One region of the Gottfriedia sp. OAE603 genome, then DNA from elsewhere that is predicted to be linked to it. Evidence: riboswitches for the same ligand, from Rfam matches in the RefSeq annotation. Region 1 holds a riboswitch; each other region holds the start of a gene.
What was found. Region 1 has a riboswitch for S-adenosylmethionine ahead of ABID96_RS10140 (LLM class flavin-dependent oxidoreductase). Riboswitches for the same ligand answer to the same signal wherever they lie in the genome.
Positions count from the first base shown of each region.

Region 2: linked by a shared signal. The riboswitch ahead of metK (methionine adenosyltransferase) and the one ahead of ABID96_RS10140 (LLM class flavin-dependent oxidoreductase) in region 1 are both predicted to bind S-adenosylmethionine.
Region 3: linked by a shared signal. The riboswitch ahead of ABID96_RS09325 (bifunctional homocysteine S-methyltransferase/methylenetetrahydrofolate reductase) and the one ahead of ABID96_RS10140 (LLM class flavin-dependent oxidoreductase) in region 1 are both predicted to bind S-adenosylmethionine.

Region 1 covers NZ_JBEUNN010000001.1:2,024,905-2,031,405, forward strand. Annotated here, with positions in the region: gene ABID96_RS10115 (VOC family protein) at 1-58, shown strand, start outside; gene ABID96_RS10120 (LbetaH domain-containing protein) at 257-892, shown strand; gene ABID96_RS10125 (flotillin family protein) at 1,232-2,716, shown strand; gene ABID96_RS10130 (GrpB family protein) at 2,853-3,371, shown strand; gene ABID96_RS10135 (DUF1398 family protein) at 3,374-3,757, shown strand; SAM riboswitch class I at 4,016-4,118, shown strand; gene ABID96_RS10140 (LLM class flavin-dependent oxidoreductase) at 4,228-5,277, shown strand; gene ABID96_RS10145 (ATP-grasp domain-containing protein) at 5,292-6,245, shown strand; gene ABID96_RS10150 (hypothetical protein) at 6,491-6,501, shown strand, end outside.
Region 2 covers NZ_JBEUNN010000001.1:3,426,049-3,432,549, forward strand. Annotated here, with positions in the region: gene speE (polyamine aminopropyltransferase) at 1-87, shown strand, start outside; gene ABID96_RS17415 (OsmC family protein) at 132-557, opposite strand; gene fosM (FosM family fosfomycin resistance protein) at 976-1,404, opposite strand; gene ABID96_RS17425 (thioredoxin family protein) at 1,419-1,754, opposite strand; gene ABID96_RS17430 (DinB family protein) at 1,958-2,470, shown strand; gene ABID96_RS17435 (cysteine hydrolase family protein) at 2,511-3,044, opposite strand; gene metK (methionine adenosyltransferase) at 3,242-4,438, opposite strand; SAM riboswitch class I at 4,647-4,759, opposite strand; gene pckA (phosphoenolpyruvate carboxykinase (ATP)) at 5,081-6,501, shown strand, end outside.
Region 3 covers NZ_JBEUNN010000001.1:1,873,032-1,879,532, forward strand. Annotated here, with positions in the region: gene shc (squalene--hopene cyclase) at 1-1,644, shown strand, start outside; SAM riboswitch class I at 1,808-1,911, shown strand; gene ABID96_RS09325 (bifunctional homocysteine S-methyltransferase/methylenetetrahydrofolate reductase) at 1,989-3,815, shown strand; gene metH (methionine synthase) at 3,812-6,501, shown strand, end outside.

The sequences.
Region 1 (6,501 bases):
TTTGTGGGATTTAATACAGTTCTCAGAAAATCATCCTTTCGCAAAAAGGATTTATTAAGATTTATTTTTCCACTTTTTCAACATAAAAATAGCATGAGTTTTTTACATATACATAATTTATTAATTTAGTTGGAAATCAAAGCTGCTTAATTAGCAGCTTTTTTTATGGTTTATATGCCGTTTTTAGCAAACGAATCTATATTTTATTAAGGCATAAAAAGTTAACAAAAAAATAGATTGTAATTGAGGTGATAACTTGAGAGAAAATAAAGGATCAAACGCCTATTCTAATAATCCTTCTTGCTGTTTTGAACCTTTCATAAGTCCAAACCCAATAACTTCATATAATCCTATTCAACATTATCCTACTATTGATCAAACTGCTTTTGTAAGTCAGTTTACGAGTGTTATAGGTGATGTAACGCTTAGAAACAATGTGTATGTGGCTCCTAATGTAACAATACGTGCTGATGAAGGAACACCTTTTTATATAGGTTCTCACACAAATATCCAGGATCGAGTCATTCTGCATGGTTTAGCAAATAAAAAAATTTCAGTTGAAGGAAGAAAATTTTCAATCTTCATTGGTAATGAAGTGAGCATAGCCCATGGAGCTCTTATTCATGGTCCATGTTATATCGCTGACAAAGTATTTGTTGGTTTTAATGCAATTGTATATACCGCGATTGTCGGAAGTGGAGCATTTATATCCTACAATGCGGTAGTAACAACGGTGTCACAATTCCTGCAAATACATTTGTGCCACCTGGAACAGTTATTGATTCTCAAGAAAAAGCTGACGCACTATCTCAGGTACCTAGTGATAGTAATGAATTTGCTATTGCAGTTCAACAAGTCAATCAGGAATTACCCGCATCTTATCACTTGCTAATTGGAAGAAATCGTTGCTCTTGTGGAATGGCATATAACCATAACTAAGTAAGAAATCTATCTTAGATCGATACTTCTATTAAATTACTAAACATTTAACGCATGTTTTATAGAAAAATAATGGGCTACTTCGGTAGTCCGTTTATTATTTTTAGATTCTTTATAAAGATTGTTGCTTATAGAATTAGAATCTCTTAAGTCAGAAGTTGTAATCAACTAACGCGTACTTTATTTGCAAAAATGGATAAGTAAACGGACATTTTTTAACAAGGGATATAATCATTTATGTCGAATATACAATAAATGTAATATTTTGGAAATTTTAGAAGGAGGAATTGCAATGCTAAGTTTTTTAGGAGGACTTTTGTTTTTAATTCCCGTACTGATCATAGCTGCAATTGGTGGTGTAGCTTATTTTTTTTGGATCAGATATCGTTACCGAACGGCAAAATCAAATCAAGCATTAATTATTACAGGTCCGAAATTAGGTGATCCTGAGAAAGAAACGAATATTTTTACAGACCAAGAAGGACGATCAATGAAAATTATTAGAGGTGGTGGATACCGTTTAAGACGTTTCCAAACTTCAACACCTGTTAATCTGACATCCTTTCAATTAAAGTTATCAACGCCAAGAGTCTATACAAATGGTGGTGTACCAATTGTTGCAGATGCAGTAGCAATGGTTAAGGTAGCGGATACTTTAAATGGGATCGCAAACTATGCAGAACAATTTTTAGGTAAGAAACAAGAAGAAATTGAAGCAGAAATTATTGAAGTTCTTGGAAGTAATCTACGTGCGATTCTTTCTAAAATGACGGTAGAAGATATTAATAGTAACCGAGAAAAATTTAATCAAGATGTATCTGAAGTTGCACAAAAGCAGCTTGATTTAATGGGATTTAAAATTACATCATTAGGTCTAACAGATTTACGTGACGCTGATGAGGAGAATGGATACTTAGAAAACTTAGGTAGACCACGAATCGCTGAAGTTCGTAAATTGGCAGAAATCGCTGAAGCAAATAGTGAACGTGAAACTCGTATACATAAAGCACAAACCGATCAAGAGGCAAAAGAAGAAGAATACAAACGTCAAATTGCAATCGCAGAATCAAAAAAGGAAAAAGATATAAAAGACGCAGCCTTCATGGAAGAAACCGAACGTGCTCGTGCAAAATCAGAACAGTCTTATGAACTTGAAAAAGCAAAACTAGCAAAAGAAGTAAAAGAAGAAGAATTATCACTAAAATTCCTAGAGCGTGAACGTGCTGTTAGGCTAGAAGAAGAGGAAAGTAAAGTACGTAAAACAAAAGCAGATGCAGAATATTATGAAACAACTCGTAAAGCAGAAGCTGAGGCACGTAAAGCTGAGATTGATGGGGAAGCAAAAGCCAAAATTCGTAAAGCAGAAGGTTCAGCTGAGGCGGACGTTATTCGTGAACGTGGTAAAGCAGAAGCTGAAGCACGTAAGTTATTAGCTGAAGCGATGGAAAAACATGGTGAGGTCATTATCACAGAAAAGTTAATTGAGATGCTCCCTATTTTTGCAGAAAAAATTGCTCAACCTCTTAATAATATCGAATCGGTTAAAATTATCGATTCAGGTAACGGTCAAGGGATCCCATCTTTTGGCAAGAGCATTACAAAAACAATGGTTGAAATGCAAGAGCCATTAAAAGAAATGACAGGTATTGATATAGCTGAATTGATCAAGTCATATGCATCCAAGACGAATGGCTATAAAAATCAAGGCGCTGTCACTGTTTTACCTGAACAAAGTATAGAAAATAGCAAGTCTGATGGAACTAATACTATCGAATAACTATTATTTTTATAGAGTAGCCAACGGCTACTCTTTTTTTGAAGTAATTTTTATATGTGTTAAATTAGTAATGAAAAAATTGAACAACATATACGTTCGTAAAATAGATGAGATTTAAGGAAAATGAGGACAAAACATGGATGGAAAAGTAATTATTGAGGATTACTCACAGCAATGGGCTTTAGAATATAAAAAAGAAGAAACAAAGATTAGAAATGTTTTAGGTGAAACTTTAATTCAAATTGAACATATTGGAAGTACCTCAATTGAGAACCTAGGATCAAAACCCATAATTGATATGATGTGTGGAGTAAAACATATAAATGCAATCCAAGACTTTATTAATTCATTTGCTGAAATTGGATACGAATTCGTTTGGCATGAGGAGTTTCCCGAAAGGCGTTTTTTTAGAAAAGGTGAATATAGAGCAGGAACACACCACCTTCATATCTATGAATTTGAAAGTGACTTTTGGATAAATAATATTTTATTTAGAGATTATTTGAGAAAGCATCCTGATGTACGTAACGAGTACTATCATTTAAAAATAAAATTAGCTGAAAAATATCCAAATGATAGAGTTTCATATACAAACGGAAAAAATGAATTTATAAAATGCATTGTTAAAAAGTCTAGAAAACTAAAGGAGACATAATGATGAATACTAAAATAACAGAATTTGAATTTCAAGAAATAATTCACAGACGAAGTAAAGGTGAAATAGACTTTCCTCAATTCTTAGATGAATTGTCTCAAAGAGGCATAAACGAATATGAAATAGACGTTGCAACTGGTCAATCTACTTATAAGAGAGTCAATTCAGAATTTAAAACAGATTCACAAATAAACTTAGCGATCTCAAATCAATTTGATAGAAATAAAGTATTAGAGGCAATTGCTAACATTTCACAACCTTTTTTAGAATTCTTAAAAGAGATTGCGGAGGCAGGAATTGTAAGCTATCGTGTCTGTATTCCTGAGAAAAAGGTTACATATTTCGGTATTGGTGAAGAAAAAATTGATGAGTCGCTAAATATATGAAATAATTCTTAAGCCAATTATAGAAATGTAATTGGAGAGGTGTTTTAGTGAATATGATCTTAATAAGGGAGAAAAACTCCAGATTATTGAGAGTATTGTAATCTAATTAAAACAGGGAATATAGACGAATGACAGTTTTAAAGTAGCTATCATCATCAGTAAAAAAATAGTTTAACATTAGAACTAATTAATTGACAATTAAAAAAAAATAAACTATTATCACTTTATTAATAAAAAAGTTTTGAATTTATATTTTTCTTCTTATCTAGAGAGGTGGAGGGACTGGCCCTTTGAAGCCTCGGCAGCAGGTTCTTATGAATACTGTGCCAATTCCAACAAGCAAATGCTTGAAAGATGAGAAGAGGGTTTTTAAACTCTCTTCTTTGGAGGAGAGTTTTTTATTTTGAGTATAATTCCAACTTAGTAGATAGGTAAACTTAGTGATGTTAAAAATAAGGGAGAGAGTCTAGATGAAATATGGTTTTTGGTTGCCGATTTTTGGAGGCTGGTTACGAAATGTAGACGATGAAAATATGCCGCCAACTTATGAATATGCAAAAGATGTTATTCAATCAGCTGAAAAATGGGGCTACTCAACTACTTTAATAGCTGAATTATATTTAAATGATATTAAGGGACCAGAGCATGACTCTCTTGAAGCTTGGTCTACAGCAGCAGCACTTGCAGCGGTGACGGAAAAAATAGAAATTATGACGGCGATTCGCCCTGGGTTTCATAATCCAGCTGTAGCAGCAAAAATGGCAGCAAATATTGATCGAATCAGTAACGGACGATTTACATTAAACGTTGTATCTGCTTGGTGGGCAGACGAAGCACGTCAATATGGTGGTATTTTTACAGAACATGATGAACGTTATGCTCGGACCGAAGAGTTTATTGATGTACTAAAAGGTTTATGGACAGAAGAAACCTTTAATTATTCTGGCCAATTTTACGACTTGAAAGACACGAAGCTTGCTCCAAAGCCTGTTCAAAGACCTAACCCGATTTTATATGCAGGTGGTGAAAGTGAAAAAGGCAAGCAAACCATTGCAGAAAAATGTGATGCATATGTAATGCATGGTGGAACTGTTGAAGAGATCGAGCGAAAAATAGCAGATATGAAAGCCCGACGTGAACAAACTGATAATGTACCATTCAGTTCTTTTGGAATGGCTGCGTATGTAATTTGCCGTGATACTGAAGAAGAGGCAAAAGCTGAGCTTGAAAAAATCACAAAGGTGAAGGATTCAAGCGGATATGCTGGCTTTAAAGACTTCACTACAAAGTCACAATTAGAGCAACAAATCCAATTACAGGATTACTCGGTGTCTAACCGAGGTCTACGCCCAAATTTAGTAGGAACTCCAGATCAAATTGCAAATCGAATTTTACAATATGAAGAAACTGGCTTAGACTTATTATTATTACAATTTTCTCCTCAACTTGAGGAAATGGAACGATTTTCAAAACAAATTATGCCATTAGTTGAACAAAAACGTAGTTTAATAAAGAACTAGAAAGGGGTCGTAAAATGAGTAAAATATATGTAATTCATGAAAATAGTGAGTGGACAGTCCATTTAACAAAAAGATTGGAGGAACTTGGTGTTCCATATGAAGAGTGGCATTTAGACGAAGGAACTTTAGATTTATCTACCGAACCACCAGAAGGTATTTTTTATAGCAGAATGAGTGCTTCTTCACACACACGTGATCACCGTTTTGCGGCTGAATTTACTGCGCAAGTATTAGCTTGGCTTGAAGCTCATGGACGTACGGTGTTAAATGGAACGAATGCATTAAAACTAGAGGTTAGTAAGGTTTTGCAATACTTAGAATTAAACAAGTATGGTGTTAAGACGCCAAAAACAATTGCAGCGGTCGGAAAAGAAAACATTTTGAAGGCAGCTGAAAGCTTTGCAGGACAGTCATTTATTACGAAGCATAATCGTGCAGGTAAAGGATTAGGTGTTCAATTATTTCATAATATCGAAGCATTAAAAGCTTATGTGGAAGGAACTACTTTCGAAGAACCAGTCGATGGCATTACCCTAATTCAAGAATACATACTGTCTCCTGAAAGCTATATAACTCGTTGTGAGTTTGTCGGAGGAAACTTTGTATACGCTGTAAAGGTTGATACTTCGGAAGGTTTTGAACTTTGCCCAGCGGACGTATGCCAAATTGGCGATCTATTCTGTCCGGTTGGAGAAGAAGTAGAAGAGAAACCTAAGTTCCAAATTATTGAAGGATTTGAAGATGAAATTTTAAATAAATATAAAGACGTTTTAGTTAATAATAATATTCAAGTAGCTGGAATTGAATTTATCAGAAATGCTGAAGGAACAATATTTACTTATGATATCAATACAAACACGAACTATAATTCTGATGCAGAAGCAAAAGCTGGAAAATATGGCATGCTTGAATTAGCTTTATTTTTAAAGAAAACATTAGAAGAAAACTACACTACAACAAAAGCTTAATTTGATGTAATTACAAAAACATAATAAAATCTATTTAAGAAGGAATTTCACTGTTGAAATTCCTTTTTTGTTACATATTAATGAATGATTCATCTTATGTTTTTAAACTATTAAATAAAAAATATAATAAATTGTTTGATTTGATTAAGAAATGTCCTGAAAATAAGCGGGATGTTTTACCTGAAGGTTTTAAAAATAGTATTCATTGGCAACTTGGTCATATTCTTTAGTCTACTGAAAACCATGTGCTTCGGCT
Region 2 (6,501 bases), 1.4 Mb from region 1:
GAAACAAAATACTATAATACTGATCTCCATGTAGGTTGTTTTATGTTACCTACATATGTGAGAAAACAATTAGATAATGCAAAATAAAAAAGAAAAAAGCATCTATATTGATGCTTTTTCTTTTTTTATCGTTAAAGTGTCTCATCGCTCTTTGTTCCATTTATTGTAAAGCTAGCCGAAATATTGGCATTTAATGAATGGGCTACTGAACAATATTTATCTTTCGAAAGTTTAATCGCTTTTCTAACTTTTTCAACATCTAATTCTCCACCTAAAATATAGTGAAGATGTATATCTGTAAATCTTTTAGGATGCTCATCTGCACGATCACCGCTAACCTCAACTTCAAACGAGGTTAATTTTAATCGCATTTTTTCTATTATTAGTACGATATCAATTGCTGTACAGCCTGCAACTGCATTTAATAATAGCTCCACTGGTGTTGGTGCACTATTTTCCCCACCTAGAGACTCAGCAGTATCCATCTTTAATTCATGCCCCGAAGGCGTTATTCCTGAAAAAGCTAATTTACCATCCCATTTAATACTTGTGTGCATGATCAAATCTCCTTTTTCTACAGATAAATAATATCTAATACTATTCTCAATTATTTTACTGTTTTCTTATATAGCTTGCTACTTTAGAATGCGTTAGTCGTTTTAAAACATAAAAAGCATCAATCTGTTAGAAAACATTTATTTTATCTATTCAATCAATAATAATGTGAAGAATCTTTAGATTTTTGAGTGCTTTCTTCAATACTTTTTGCTGCAACTACTGTTTCAAATTGTTCTTCATTAATATTAGCATTTTAATCTAATAATACTAAATAAACTGCTCTGAAAAATTTCGGTTACAGGACTAATATATGTTTTTCACTTATACCTGTTTTAAAAATCAACATATAATTCTCATATTCCAATACTATTGTTTAGTAAAAGACTTGTTCATCCTCTTTTTGATTTCATACAAAATTTATTGTTCATCATAATATGTCATATGGCTTTTTGATTGTTTATAATAAGACATCCTGTCCTGTAAAGTACCAGTATGAAATTCAAACTTATGTCCATCAGGATCTGTAAAATAGATGGACTTTTTATCTCGTTCATCTCTTTCGCGGCTGGTCAGTATGTTTACATTTAGTTTTAATAATTTCTCATACATACTGTCAAACTCATCTTCGTCTATCGAAAAGGCTATATGTGTATATGAATGAGCAATTTCATTTCTTGGAATATTTCTTTCTTCATTTAACGCAAGCCAGATTCCATTCATATCAAAATAGGCAGTTGTTCTTCCTTTTACTAGTAGTTTTGCATCAAAAACTTTTTGATAAAATTCAATTGATTTCTCTAAATCTGAAACCGAATATAGAAAATGATTAATACCTTTTATCCCCACTGTAATCACCCTCTTTAATTTTCATACATTGATCCTTGTTCAGCGAATACACTAAGTCTGTCAAACTCTTTGATTAATTCTTCTTCTCGAATGAACCGTACTTTCCTAGCAATTTCTTTTCCATTAAAGAAAAACAAAATTGCTGGTACAGTGAATACTTGGTACTGACCTGATAACTCAGGAACCTCATTTGCCTTTGTATGTAGCAATTTGATGCTAGGATACGCTTTTATGAGTTCTTCAACAAGTGGAAATACTGCATCACAAACAGCGCAATTTAATCCGCTCACAAAGATGATGGCACTTTTATTCTGTGTGATAAAATTTTCTATCTCTTGAAATTTCTTCATATTTTGACCTCTATTTTATTTTTTTTTGACCTGATAATCATCTAAAAATATTAGACTAAATGTTAGAACGATGTTGATTCATCATACAACTTCTTCGTCCTTTTTTTAAAATTCATTATTCTATTTACATAATTTTACCATAATGTATACTGAGACTTATAAGTTTGAAATTACATAAAAAGGAAAAATAGGAGGAGATCGCTATGTTGAATAGACCTGAGGCAACAGAATTCCCTGCCAACTTTAAAGGCTATATCGACCTTGTACCTGAAGGAAATTTAATTGACATTCTATTAAACCAAATTGATGAAACCAAAAAGTTCTGCCAGACACTTACTTCTGAACAGGGGAATTATAAATATGCAGAAGATAAATGGACGATTAAAGAAGTACTTGGTCATATGGCTGATACAGAACGTGTAATGAGCTATCGTTTATTAGCAATTGCTAGAGGCGAAACTGCTAATTTACCTTCTTTTGATCAAAACGTCTATGCTTCTAATACACAATTCAATGAACTAGAATTACACCAAATCCTATTTGAATTATCTAATGTTCGTCAATCTACCCTTTCCTTACTTTCAACACTTTCTAATGAATCTCTGCAAAAAATTGGTTCGGTTAATCATGCTCCAACTACTGCTCGAGCAATGGCATATGTAATTGCTGGGCATGAGCTTCATCATTTAAACATACTAAAAGAACGCTATATATAAAAGGAAATACCACCGTACATATTACGGTGGCATTTTTTATTTATTCAAATGATATATCCTTTGTTTCTTTTAAAATAGCGAATCTCCCGCCACCAAGTATATCATTATGATGATTAATGATTTGAGAGGCTATTAGCTTACCATTATCAAAAGTACTATGTGCATCTTTAACTAAAATATTGTTGTACCCTTTACTAAAGGCACTTCTTACAGTTGTATCTATGCAAAACTCAGTTTGCATTCCGACAATGACTAATTTTTCTATTTGTAGTTTATTTAGTTCTTCCTGAAGATTCGTCTGGTAAAAAGAATCACATGTTCCTTTTTGCACAACGATATCAGTTGAACGGGGTTTAATTCTCTGATGTATTTCCCAAGTTGATGAACCTTCTTTATATTCAGAATCGTCTTCGGTATGCTGAATATAAACAATCGGCATATTTACTTCTCTTGCTTTTTCAACCATGCTAGTAATATTATCTAGTACCTTTTCTTCATTATGTAGCTTAAAATCAGGATAAGTAAACATTGCATTTTGAACATCTACGACTAATAATGCTGTATGATCATTCATCTTACTGTAATAAGGAGTACATTTCCCCCTATTACACTCACCTCCGTCCTTCATTTTTATTAGGCTAAGCCAGAAAACAATACACAATCATATCATCTTACATAATTATACTTATTGAAAGCTTTTAATTGACGAATTAGGCATAAAATAAAAAAAGAGACTGTAACAGCAAATGCTGTTACAGTCTCTTTTAATCATTAAAGACCAGCTTCAGTTTTTAAAGCTTCTGCTTTATCAGTACGTTCCCAAGGAAGGTCGATATCTGTACGGCCGAAGTGACCATAAGCAGCAGTTTGTTTGTAAATTGGACGACGTAGGTCAAGCATTTTGATAATTCCTGCTGGACGTAAGTCAAAGTTATTGCGGATAACTTCTACAAGTTTTTCTTCTGAAACTTTACCTGTACCAAAAGTATCAATTGCAATAGATACTGGTTTCGCAACACCAATTGCGTATGCTAATTGAACTTCAGCTTTATCAGCTAATCCAGCAGCTACGATGTTTTTCGCAACGTAACGTGCAGCATAAGCAGCAGAACGGTCAACTTTCGTTGCATCTTTACCAGAGAATGCTCCACCACCGTGACGAGCATATCCACCGTAAGTATCAACGATGATTTTACGACCTGTTAATCCTGCATCCCCTTGAGGTCCACCGATTACGAAACGGCCTGTTGGGTTGATAAAGAATTTTGTATTCGCATCGATTAACTCAGCTGGTACAACTGGTTTAATAACAAGTTCTTTAATATCATTTTCGATTTGTTCTTGAGTTGCTTCTGGACCATGTTGTGTAGATACAACAATTGCATCAATACGAACTGGTTTGTTGTTTTCATCATACTCAACTGTTACTTGAGTTTTACCATCTGGACGTAAGTATGAAACTGTTTCATTCTTTCTTACTTCAGTTAGACGACGTGCGATTTTATGAGATAAAGAAATTGGAAGTGGCATTAATTCAGGTGTTTCGTTTACAGCAAAACCGAACATTAAACCTTGGTCTCCAGCTCCGATTGCTTCGATTTCTTCATCTGACATGCTTCCTTCACGTGCTTCTAATGCTTGGTCTACACCTAAAGCGATATCAGCTGATTGCTCATCAATAGAAGTTAATACTGCACATGTATCTGCATCAAATCCGTATTTAGCTCGGTCATAACCGATTTCACGAATTGTTTCGCGAACGATTTTTGGGATATCTACATAAGTAGAAGTTGTGATTTCACCTGCAACAAGTACTAAACCTGTTGTAACTGAAGTTTCCGCTGCTACACGAGCATTTGGATCATTAGCTAAAATTGCATCAAGAATTGAATCTGAAATTTGGTCACAGATTTTATCTGGATGTCCTTCTGTAACTGATTCTGAAGTAAATAAACGACGTTGTGACATTGAGTCCCCTCCTAAATTGAATTGACGGATCTCTTTTTTCTCAACATAAGATTAGAAAAATGTTTTCCTATATCTTATGTTTCCCATTTAAGATAAAGATAACTCAGTGTTAATTACGAAATTGCCATCTGTATTTAAGTTTTGAGCAAAAAAAAAGCCTTCCTCTTATCCATATTGCTTGAGGAAAGGTTTAGTTATTTGCCTTTCGCTCTTATCGTCCAAGACAATAAATTGCCTTGCATCAGGTTCAGCACCTTTCACTTAAAGTGAGGTTGCTGGGCTTCGTAGGGCCTGTATCCCTCCACCTACTCGGGATAAGAGAGTATCCGTATGAAAAGTATCATATTAAAAATAAACTTTCTTGTCAACAATTTTCATCATACTTTAGACACATTTCACCATAAATAGAAAATCATCACACGATTTACATTCATTCCTATTAAATGGGTAATACCTAATAATATCTTTCATACAAGCTAATTTACACCTTTAAGTATACCGTTTTACTCATTTTAAAATTTTTAATAATTTCGTTACACATTTTTCCAACTAATAGTATACACTATTAAAATAAATGTGTTATACTATTTAACGAGATACCTACATGGCAGACAAATTATATTTAAAGGATGGTATTAGTATATGAAGACAGTTGATGTAAATATTGAATTGAATGAATTACTTTCAAGTAATCACATGTATAACCAGCTAAGCGTTTCTGAGCTAGTTGAAAAAGTTCTAACAAGACAAGAAGGTATTCTAACGTCAACGGGAGCAGTTAGTGTATCAACGGGAAAATATACTGGCCGTTCACCAAAAGATAAATTTATTGTAAATGAAGCATCTGTTGAAAACTTAATTGATTGGGGAACAGTAAATCAGCCAATCTCTTCAGATGTGTTCGAAAAATTATATAGTAAAGTACTTACTTACTTAAAAGATAGAAACGAATTATTCCAATTTAAAGGATTTGCTGGTGCTGATACTGGATATCGTTTACCAATCCAAGTTATTAATGAATTTGCATGGCATAATTTATTTGCTCACCAGTTATTTATCCGCCCTACTGAGGAAGAATTACTAACACATCAATCAGATTTTACGATTGTTTCTGCTCCAACTTTTAAAGCTGATCCAGTTGTTGACGGTACGAACTCAGAAGCATTCGTTATTATTTCATTTGAAAAACGTATTATTCTAATCGGTGGTACTGAATATGCAGGAGAAATGAAAAAATCAATTTTCTCAATTATGAATTTCCTATTACCACAGAACAATGTATTGCCTATGCATTGCTCAGCAAATGTTGGTAATGAAGGTGATGTAGCATTATTCTTCGGCCTTTCTGGTACTGGTAAAACAACACTATCAGCTGACGCAGACCGCAAATTAATCGGTGATGATGAGCATGGTTGGTCAGACAATGGTGTTTTCAATATCGAAGGTGGCTGCTATGCAAAATGTATTAATTTAACATTTGAAAAAGAGCCACAAATTTTCTCAGCGATTAAATTTGGGACAGTATTAGAAAACGTAGTCGTAAATCCTGACGGTCGCTTAGCAGATTATGACGATACTTCATTAACAGAAAATACACGTGCAGCATACCCAATGCAAGCAATTCAAAATATTGTTGAGCCAAGTGTTGCTGGACACCCACATACAATTATCTTTTTAACTGCTGATGCTTTCGGAGTATTACCTCCAATCAGTAAATTAACGAAAGAACAAGCAATGTACCACTTCTTAAGTGGATTTACTAGTAAATTAGCTGGTACTGAGCGCGGAGTTACATCACCTCAAGTAACGTTCTCAACTTGTTTCGGTTCACCATTCTTACCGCTTCCAGCTGTAGAATACGCAAAAATGCTTGGTGAAAAGATTGAAAAACATAATGTAAATGTATTCTTAGTTAACACTGGCTGGACTGGTGGAGAGTACGGAGTAGGTAAACGTATGAATCTCTCATATACAAGAGCAATGGTACACGCTGCACTTGAAGGAGATTTAAATTACGTTGAAACTACTCAAGATGAATTTTTCGGTCTTTCAATTCCTCAACA
Region 3 (6,501 bases), 150 kb from region 1:
AAATTATATGAAGATGAAAAAAATGGGAATCTATCCGCGACTGTTCAAGCATATGCTGCATTATTAGTCTCTAACACATTAGAAAAAGATCATCCTAATATGAAGAAAGCAGAAAAATTTATACTCTCAAATGGTGGGCTGGGAAAAGTACATTTTATGACAAAAATGATTCTAGCGATACATGGATTCATTCAATATCCAACATTCTTTCATTTTCCGATGAGCTATTTTCTGCTCCCAGACAATTTTCCTCTCAGTTTATTTGAACTAAGTAGTTATGCCCGAGTTCATTTAATTCCAATGATTTTATGTATTAATAAACGATTTATTATTAAATCTAATCATCCAATTAATCTAGATCATTTACATGCTACTAAAGAGATCGAGTGGTTTGACGATGAGAGAAATTCATTTTTTCACTTTTTAGTAGAAGAGGGTAAGAAGCTTGCCTCATATCCACTATATTTTCATGATAAAGGATATGAAAAAGCTGAAAAATTTATATTAGAAAGAATTGAAACAAACGGTACATTTTATAGCTACGCTAGTTCAACATATTATATGATATACGCATTACTAGCTCTTGGATATGAAACTAACTCAAATGAAATTCAACAAGCATTAAGTGGTTTAATCTCACTTTCATTTGAAACCGAAGATGGTATTCATATTCAAAATTCTCCCTCACAGGTTTGGGATACAGCGTTACTTTCCTATGCATTACAAGAAGCAGGCGTTTCCCCGACAGATACTTTAATTAAAAAATCCGTTGATTATTTAAATAAAAAACAGCAAATCTTAAAAGGTGATTGGTCGAAGCATGCAAAGAAAATCAGTCCTGGAGGTTGGGGATTTTCAGAAGTAAATTCATTTATTCCAGATAATGATGATACAAGTGCAGCATTAAGGGCATTAACAAGAAGTGCTATCTCAGACTCAACCCAACTTGAAAAATGGCAAAAAGGGATTCAGTTTTTATTGGGCTTACAAAATCATGATGGTGGTTGGGGCGCATTTGAAAAAAATGTAACAAATAAATGGTTAACTTATTTACCAATAGAAAATGCCAAGGATGCCATCATTGACCCATCGACGGCAGATTTAACAGGTCGTGTTTTAGAATTTATTGGAAACTATACAACAATTGATCGAAATGATGAACAAGTTAAAAAGGCGAGCGAGTGGATATTTGAGCACCAAGAAAAAAATGGTAGCTGGTATGGTAGATGGGGAATTTGTTATATTTATGGAACATGGGCTGCTATCACTGGACTACGATCAATCGGAATACCGAAGAATCATGAAGCAATTCAAAAAGCTGCTAAATGGCTTATCAGTGCGCAAAATGATGATGGAGGTTGGGGAGAGTCTGGTTATTCGGCTGTAAAGCAAAGATATGTACCGCTAAAGTATAGTACTCCTAGTCAAACAGCATGGGCTATTGATGCCTTATTAACGATTGTAGATAAAGAAGATAAAGCGATAAAAAGAGGGATTCAATATTTACTGGCTCAAAAAGATAAAACAAAAAAAGAAGTAATGTATCCAACAGGTCTCGGTTTACCAGGTGGTTTTTATATTCATTATCATAGTTATCAACATATATATCCATTACTCGCATTAGCGCATTATGTTCAAAAATAATTTTATTATGTATATAGTTTCAGTTTTTTATCAAATAATATTATTATGTAAACTAAGTGATTCGAAAAATAATAAAATATGTCTATTTTTCAAATTTTCATAAAATATGTTTCTTTAATTGGTTAAGTATAGTAAACTATTCATATTAAAAATAACTGAATATTCCTTATCGAGAGTGGTGGAGGGACTGGCCCTTTGAAACCCGGCAACTTTAGCTTTAGCTAAAAAGTGCTAAATCCAGCATGTTTTTAACATGAGAGATAAGGCGTGGATTGTAGATAACGTCATTCTTTCATTTTAGAAAGAATGGCGTTTTTATTTTTGTATGTAAGGGAAGTGATCAAGTGGGACTGTTGGAAAAATTGAATAATGGAATTGTATTAGGTGATGGAGCTATGGGGACTCTATTATATTCTGGGGGATTACATAGTTGCTTTGAAGAACTAAACATTACTGAACGAGATCGAATTATCCATATTCATGAACAATATATTAATGCTGGTGCGGAGGTCATTCAAACAAATTCATACGGAGCTAATGCTGGGAAATTAAGACAGCATGGATTGGAAAAATTAGTTAAACAAATCAATCAAATGGCCGTCAGAAATGCAAGAGAAGCATCTAAAGGAAAAGCACTCATACTAGGTGGTATTGGTGGTATGAAATACATTGGGTCAACCTTTGCAACACCGTTAGAAAGAGAAATCATGTTGTTAGAGCAGGCATCTGCCTTACTTGAAGAAGGTGTTGATGGAATCATGCTTGAGACCTTTTATGATGAACATGAATTATATGATGCTGTTACCTTACTTAGAGAGCGCACAGACATTCCAATCATTGCACAGGTGACTTTACAAGAAATCGGTGTGATGCAAAGCGGTCAATATATTGAAAAAATCCTCCCTAAATTAGTAGATTTAGGAGCGGATGTAGTCGGAATCAATTGTCATTTAGGTCCACTTCATATGATTGAATCTTTAAATACGGTTGCATTACCGAAAAAGGGATTTTTATCGGCATTTCCAAACTCAGGTCTTCCTTTGTATGAAGAAGGTAAATATGTATATAAATCAAATCCAGAATATTTTGAAGATATGGCAAAACCTTTTATTGAACAAGGCGTTCGTTTAATTGGCGGTTGTTGTGGTACAACACCCGCACACATTGCCGCATTACGCAATAAAATAGATAATTTAAAGCCTGTCACAAAAAAAGAAGTCAACAATCGAATGATTACAATAAAAATACCAAAGCAGCCAGAACAAAAAAATGTAACGCTAGCAGAGAAAGCAAGACAAAGAACTACTATTATTGCTGAGCTGGATCCACCGAAAACTTTACAAACTAGACGATTTTTTGAAGGGGCAAAGGCTTTAAATAACGCAGGAGTAGATGCAATTACATTAGCTGATAACCCGTTAGCTTCACCAAGGATTTCAAATGTAGCCATTGCGTCAATGTTACAACGATTAAATATTCCTGTTCTTACACATTTAACTTGCCGAGATCGAAATATGATTGGTCTTCAATCACATTTAATGGGACTGTCGACTTTAGGTTTAAATGAAGTATTAGCCATTACTGGTGACCCTGCAAGAGTAGGTGACTTCCCTGGTGCCACATCGGTATATGATGTGGCCTCGTTTGAACTTATTCGCATGATCAAAGAAATGAATGAAGGTAGACTATATTCCGGAAAAAGTTTAGGAAACGGTACGAGATTTTCTGTAGCCGCTGCATTTAATCCAAATGTTAGGAAAATGGATGCTGCTATTAAAAGACTAGAAAAGAAGGTTGAAGCGGGTGCAGATTACTTTTTAACCCAGCCTGTCTATGATTTAGAAACAATCGATCGTTTGTATGAATCTACGAGACATATCAATCAGCCAATTTTTATTGGCATCATGCCACTAATTAGTAAAAAGAATGCTGACTTTATTCATTATGAAGTACCAGGAATTACCTTGACAGATGAAGTTAGAAATCGAATTGATATCAATGATCCTTTATTAGCAATAGAAGAAGGTAAAAACATCGCAAAAGAACTTGTAGATTATGCAATTGATAAGTTTAATGGAATCTATTTGATTACTCCATTCTTAAAATATGAAATTACTGAAGAACTAATCCAATACACTAAAACTCGTAAAAAAGAGGAGATTCAATTATGAAAGCATTAGAGGCAGCATTAAAAGAACGTATTCTACTCCTAGATGGAGCAATGGGAACGATGATTCAACAACGAAATTTACAAGCTGAAGATTTTGGTGGTGAAGAACTAGAAGGGTGTAATGAATATTTAGTTGTCACTCGTCCAGATATCATTCAAGAAATCCATGAAGAATATATACTAGCTGGTTCAGATATTATTGAGACAAACACATTTGGAGCTACAAATATCGTTTTATCTGATTACAATTTACAGCATTTAGATATCGAATTAAATGAAAAAGCTGCTAAGATTGCGAAAGCTGCAGTAGAATCTTCTGGGAAAAATGTGTTTATAGCTGGTGCAATGGGCCCAACGACAAAAGCAATTAGTGTCACTGGTGGCGTTACGTTTGAGGAATTAATTACTGCATATTTCCGTCAGGCTATTGGACTATTAAATGGTGGTGTCGACTTATTATTAGTTGAAACATGTCAAGATATGAGAAATGTTAAAGCTGCGTGTATTGGAATTAGTAATGCATTTAAAGAGTTAGATAAAACAATTCCAGTAATGATTTCAGGCACGATCGAACCGATGGGTACAACACTTGCTGGTCAAACAATTGATGCGTTTTATTTAGCGATTGAGCACATTTCGCCAATTTCTATCGGGTTAAACTGTGCAACTGGTCCTGAATTTATGCGAGACCACGTGAGGTCATTATCTGAGTTATCTGAAACTTATGTATCTTGTTATCCTAATGCAGGACTACCTGATGAGGATGGACATTATCATGAGTCACCGGAATCATTAGCATACAAAGTACGTGATTTTGCCGAACAAGGTTGGGTCAATATTTTAGGTGGTTGTTGTGGCACAACACCTGAACACATTAAAGCAATGAAAGAAGCTATTACAGGAATCAAACCTCGTCAATTAAAAAAGAGAACAGATCATGCAGTAAGTGGTTTAGAATCTCTTATTTATGATGATAGTATGAGACCTTTATTCGTTGGTGAAAGAACGAATGTTATTGGCTCAAGAAAATTTAAGAATTTAATAGCTGATGGAAAATATGAAGAAGCAGCAGAAATTGCAAGAGCACAAGTTAAAAAAGGTGCACATGTCATCGATGTTTGTATGGCTGATCCTGACCGTGAAGAATTAGATGATATGGAGAATTTTCTAAAACAACTGGTGAATAAAATAAAGGTTCCAATTATGATTGACTCGACTGATGAAAAAGTAATTGAACTCGCATTAACGTATATACAAGGTAAAGCAATTATAAACTCTATTAATTTAGAAGATGCTGAAGAACGATTTGAAAAAATCTGTCCTTTAATCCATAAGTATGGTGCTGCAGTTGTCGTCGGAACGATTGATGAAGATGGAATGGCAGTATCAGCGGAACGTAAATTGGAAATCGCAAAACGTAGTTATCAATTATTAACTGAAAAGTATCATATTCGACCTTCAGATATCATTTTTGATCCACTTGTTTTTCCAGTAGGAACTGGAGATGTTCAATACATCGGTTCTGCAAAAGCGACGATTGAAGGAATACGTCTGATTAAAGAAGCACTACCTGAGTGTTTAACCATTTTAGGATTAAGTAATATCTCATTTGGTCTTCCAAATAGTGGGCGTGAAGTATTAAACGCAGTCTTTTTGTACCATTCAACGAAAGCTGGTTTAGACTATGCCATTGTGAACACCGAAAAATTAGAAAGATTTGCATCAATACCGCAAGTCGAACGTGAATTAGCAGAAGATTTACTATTTAATACTTCTCAAGAAACATTAGATCGATTTGTAGAACATTTTCGTCTTTCAATAAAGAAGGAAGAAAAACCAAAGGAACAATTACCTGTTGAAGAAAGACTTGCAGCATGTATTATAGAGGGTTCGAAGCAAGGGTTAATTGATGATTTGCAATTTTGTATTGATCGTGGTGATTCACCATTAAATATTATCAATGGACCATTGATGAAAGGTATGGACGAAGTTGGAAGACTATTTAACAATAATGAACTAATCGTTGCTGAAGTACTACAAAGTGCTGAAGTTATGAAGGCTTCTGTAACATATTTGGAACAATTTATGGAAGTAACTGAGAGTTCTCGTAAAGGTAAAGTGATACTGGCAACTGTTAAAGGTGATGTTCATGATATTGGGAAGAATTTAGTAGATATTATTCTAACCAACAATGGGTTTGAAGTCATTAATTTAGGAATCAATATTCGACCTGACGATTTAATAACCCAAATTCGTAAAAATGAACCAGACATTATTGGCTTATCAGGTTTATTAGTCAAATCCGCGCAACAAATGGTGATTACTGCTGGGGATTTAAAAAATGCCGGTATCGATACTCCTATTTTAGTAGGCGGTGCAGCACTAACTAGAAAGTTTACAGATAATCGTATTCAACCAATCTATGATGGTTTAGTTGTTTATTCGAATGATGCGATGACTGGATTAGATTTAGCAAATAAAATCGTAAATCCAGTTGAGCGTCAAAGTTTAATAGATAACAAAAAGGTAATAAATAATGAAAATCAATTCATAGAATTACCGCAAGTTGAAATCAATACAACTAGATCAAACATTCAACCGTCTGACTGTCTAGTTCCTTCTTCATTAAAGAAGACTGTCATTAAAAATATTCCAGTCTCACAAGTTGCTCCATTTATTAACTATCA